One region of the Pseudomonas sp. P1_C12 genome, then DNA from elsewhere that is predicted to be linked to it. Evidence: predicted binding sites of a transcription regulator. Region 1 holds the regulator's gene; the other holds the start of a gene.
What was found. The regulator FliA, encoded in region 1, starts transcription of late flagellar genes. The targets are predictions, from matches to a motif close to CTAAAGTTTNNNNNNNNNNNGCCGNTAA.
Positions count from the first base shown of each region.

Region 2: AC1D19_RS11500 (chemotaxis protein CheW) is a predicted target of FliA. The motif match lies at 1,309-1,336, and genes of this name have one in related genera.

Region 1 is NZ_JBFUAE010000002.1:326,346-328,543, forward strand. Features, by position in the region: gene AC1D19_RS04495 (protein phosphatase CheZ) at 1-361, opposite strand, end outside; gene AC1D19_RS04500 (chemotaxis response regulator CheY) at 383-754, opposite strand; gene fliA (RNA polymerase sigma factor FliA) at 923-1,663, opposite strand; gene fleN (flagellar synthesis regulator FleN) at 1,660-2,198, opposite strand, start outside.
Region 2 is NZ_JBFUAE010000005.1:242,444-244,641, reverse strand. Features, by position in the region: gene norR (nitric oxide reductase transcriptional regulator NorR) at 1-1,113, shown strand, start outside; gene AC1D19_RS11500 (chemotaxis protein CheW) at 1,400-2,198, shown strand, end outside.

The DNA of each region.
Region 1 (2,198 bases):
CTTCATCCGCCAGGCCATTGACCAGCGGCGTGGCACTTTCCACCAGGTCCATGGTGCGGTTGGCCGCAGCCTCGGTCAGCTTGACCACATAGCCCAGACGCTCAGTGGCGTCGGTGATCTGGGACACTTCTTCGGCTTGCGGCATGTGCGGGTCAATCTGGAAATTGACGATCGCGCTATGCAGTTCGCGAGTGAGCTTGCCCACTTCCTGATACAGGCCGCGGTCACGGGTCTGGTTGAGCTCATGGATCAATTGCACCGCGTCGCCGAACTTGCCTTTTTCAAGGCTCGCGACCAATTCGACGGCGTGTTTTTTCAGGGTCGACTCAAAGTCGCCCAATGAAGTTTCGTTATTGCCCATAGCTCCCCCGTGGCGCACTCATCAACCGATGCGTTCGAAAATCTTCTCGATTTTTTCTTTCAACGCCTGGGCCGTGAAGGGTTTGACCACATAGCCGTTAACGCCGGCCTGGGCCGCTTCGATGATCTGCTCGCGCTTGGCTTCAGCGGTCACCATCAGCACCGGCAGGTGCTTGAGCTTTTCATCGGCACGCACGTGGCGCAGCAGATCGATACCGGTCATGCCAGGCATGTTCCAGTCCGTTACCAGAAAGTCGATGCTTCCGCTGTTGAGCACCGGAATGGCGGTAGTGCCATCGTCGGCCTCGACGGTGTTGGTGAACCCAAGGTCACGCAGCAGGTTCTTGATGATCCGCCGCATCGTTGAGAAGTCATCAACGATGAGGATTTTCATGTTCTTGTCCAATTCGACCTCCAAGCAGTCTTAAACGCGCCCAGCACCTGGACGCGCCATTTCAATCAATCCGGCAAAGCACTCAATGACTGTCTGGAGCACAACAGATCGCGACCGGCGCAGTTCAACACCACACCGGCCTCGTTCGCAGTGTCCCCCACACTGCCTTCAGCGCGCTCGCCACTCCCCCAAACGCCCCCGCAAACGGGCCGCGCACTGGCTGTGTAACTGGCTGACCCGAGATTCGCTGACCCCCAGGACCTCACCGATTTCCTTGAGGTTCAACTCTTCGTCGTAGTACAGCGCCAACACCAGTCGCTCACGCTCCGGCAAATTGGCAATCGCCTCCGCCAGCGCAGCCTGGAAGCGTTCATCTTCCAGATCGCGTGACGGCTCGATATGAGCACTCGCGCCATCCTCGTGCAGACCTTCGTGTTCGCCGTCCTGCAACAGATCGTCGAAACTGAACAGCCGGCTGCCCAGGGTGTCGTTCAAAATCCCGTAGTAATCGTCGAGACTCAATTGGAGTTCGGCCGCAACTTCGTGATCTTTAGCGTCACGGCCGGTTTTCGCTTCAATCGAGCGAATGGCGTCGCTGACCATGCGCGTATTGCGGTGAACCGAACGTGGCGCCCAGTCCCCCTTGCGCACCTCATCGAGCATGGCGCCGCGGATTCGAATGCCCGCGTACGTCTCGAAACTGGCGCCTTTGCTGGCGTCATATTTGGTCGACACCTCAAGCAGGCCGATCATCCCGGCCTGGATCAGGTCTTCGACCTGGACACTGGCCGGCAGGCGCGCCAACAAGTGGTAGGCAATGCGTTTAACCAGCGGCGCGTAACGCTCGATCAGCTCGTACTGCGCATCACGCGCCGATTTTTTGTAGAGGTTGTAACCGCTTGCTGTCATAGAACCGGTCCTGCTGTCTGCTGCACGAGGCGCTCGACGAAAAACTCCAGGTGCCCGCGCGGGTTGGCAGGCAGCGGCCAGGTATCGACCTTCTGTGCGATCGCCTTGAATGCCAGCGAGCACTTGGAACGCGGGAACGCCTCGTAGACAGCGCGCTGCTTTTGCACGGCCTTGCGCACGCTTTCGTCGTAAGGCACAGCGCCGACGTATTGCAGGGCGACGTCGAGGAAGCGATCCGTGACCTTGGTCAACTTGGCGAACAGGTTGCGCCCTTCCTGCGGGCTCTGGGCCATGTTGGCCAGGACGCGGAAGCGGTTCATGCCGTAGTCACGGTTAAGCAATTTGATCAATGCGTAGGCGTCAGTGATCGAGGTCGGCTCGTCGCACACCACCAGCAGCACTTCCTGGGCTGCGCGAACGAAACTGACTACCGAGTCACCAATGCCCGCCGCGGTATCGATCACCAATACGTCGAGGTTGTCGCCGATATCGCTGAAGGCCTGGATCAGGCCGGCGTGTTGCGCGGGGCTCAGAT
Region 2 (2,198 bases), on a different contig from region 1:
GATGCCCTGCAAGCCTTCGCCAGCCTCGCGGCCGCCACGGTCAACGCCGCCGAACGCATCGAGCGGTTGAACAATCGCGTCGAAGACGAGCATCAGCGCGCCGAGGTCTACCGCCAGGCCAGCGGCCAGCAGAATCGCGAGATGATTGGCCAGAGCAAGGCCCACAAGCGTCTGGTCGAAGAAATCAGTCTGGTGGGCGGCAGCGACCTGACCGTGTTGATCACTGGCGAAACCGGGGTCGGCAAGGAGCTGGTGGCCCAGGCCATCCATGCCGCCTCGCCCCGCTCCGACAAACCGATCATCAGCCTCAACTGCGCCGCGTTGCCCGACACACTGGTGGAAAGCGAATTGTTCGGCCATGTCCGCGGTGCTTTTACCGGTGCGCTGAACGACCGCCGTGGCAAGTTCGAACTGGCCAACGGCGGCACGCTGTTTCTCGATGAAGTCGGTGAGTTGTCGCTGACCGTGCAGGCCAAGTTGCTGCGCGTGTTGCAGAGCGGTCAACTGCAGCGACTGGGCTCGGACAAGGAGCATCAGGTCGACGTGCGCCTGATCGCGGCGACCAACCGCGACCTCGCCGAAGAAGTGCGCAGCGGCCGTTACCGCGCCGACTTCTACCATCGCCTCAGCGTTTATCCGCTGCTGGTGCCGGCCCTGCGCGATCGCGGACGCGATGTGCTGCTGCTCAGCGGTTACTTCCTGGAGCAGAACCGCTCGCGCATGGGCCTCAACAGCCTGCGCCTGAACAGCGACGCCCAGGCCGCGCTATTGGCCTACGACTGGCCCGGCAACGTGCGCGAGCTTGAACACTTGATCGGCCGCAGCGCCTTGAAAGCCTTGGGCAACTGCAAGGAACGGCCGAAGATTCTCAGCTTGAGTGCAGCCGACCTGGACTTGCCCAACGCCAGCGTTGAAGCTTCTGCCGAGCAACCTGTCGCCAGCGTCACGCAAGCGGTGATCGGCGACTTGCGCGAGGCTACCGAGCGTTATCAGCGTCAATTGATCGGTGCCTGCCTGGAACGGCACAACAACAATTGGGCAAGCGCGGCCCGTGAGCTGGGCCTGGATCGGGCGAACCTGGGGCGGATGGCCAAGCGGTTGGGGATGAAATAGTGTCGCTATAGGGTGAGTGGAGTCTTTGTGGCGAGGGGGCTTGTCGGATCGCCGCACCGCCCCGTTGGGTCGCGACGCGGCCCCTGGCTTTCACCGACAAACCGAGTCGCTGGATTTACGACCGCTTCGCGGCCGAACGGGGGCGAGCCCCCTCGCCACAATGGTCCTGTGTTTGACCCGAGAGAGGTATTCACCCTAAAGCCTGCCCCCGACAAGTCGATAACCCGGCATCGAAGTCATTGGCAATCCCGGGATTGCCCGTCACCTTTTTCCAGAGAAGGTTCCTATGTCCTCCACCAAAGCCCGCGCAGACTCACTTTCGCTTCTGCTGTTTACCTTGCGCAGCGGCAAGCTGATGGCGATCAACCTGCTCAAGGTCAGTGAAATCATTCCCTGCCCGCCGCTGACCAAACTGCCGGAGTCGCACCCCCACGTCAAAGGCATCGCCAGCCTGCGCGGTGCCTCGCTGTCGGTGATCGACCTCAGCCGTGCCATTGGCGAACGTCCGCTGGAAGACCCGAACGGCGGCTGCCTGATCGTCACCGACGTCAGCCGCTCCAAGCAGGGCCTGCACGTGCAGGCCGTGAGCAAGATCGTCCATTGCCTGACCACCGACATCCGCCCGCCGCCCTTCGGCTCCGGTGGTTCGCGCGCCTACATCACCGGCGTGACGTCGGTCGATGGCACCCTGGTGCAAGTGCTGGACATCGAAAAAGTCATCCACGGCATCGCCCCGGCACAAATCGAAATGGCGCCGACCGAGCTGAGCATGGAAGACGCCGAACTGCTCGGCAACGCGCGCATCCTGGTGGTCGATGACAGCCAGGTGGCCTTGCAGCAATCGGTGCACACCCTGCGCAACCTCGGCCTGCAATGCCATACGGCCCGCAGCGCCAAGGAAGCCATCGACTGCCTGCTGGACCTGCAAGGCACCGCACAACAGATCAACCTGATCGTCTCGGACATCGAAATGTCGGAGATGGACGGCTACGCCTTCACCCGTACCCTGCGGGAAACTCCGGATTTCGCGCATCTTTATGTACTGCTGCACACCTCGCTGGACAGTGCGATGAACGCCGAGAAAG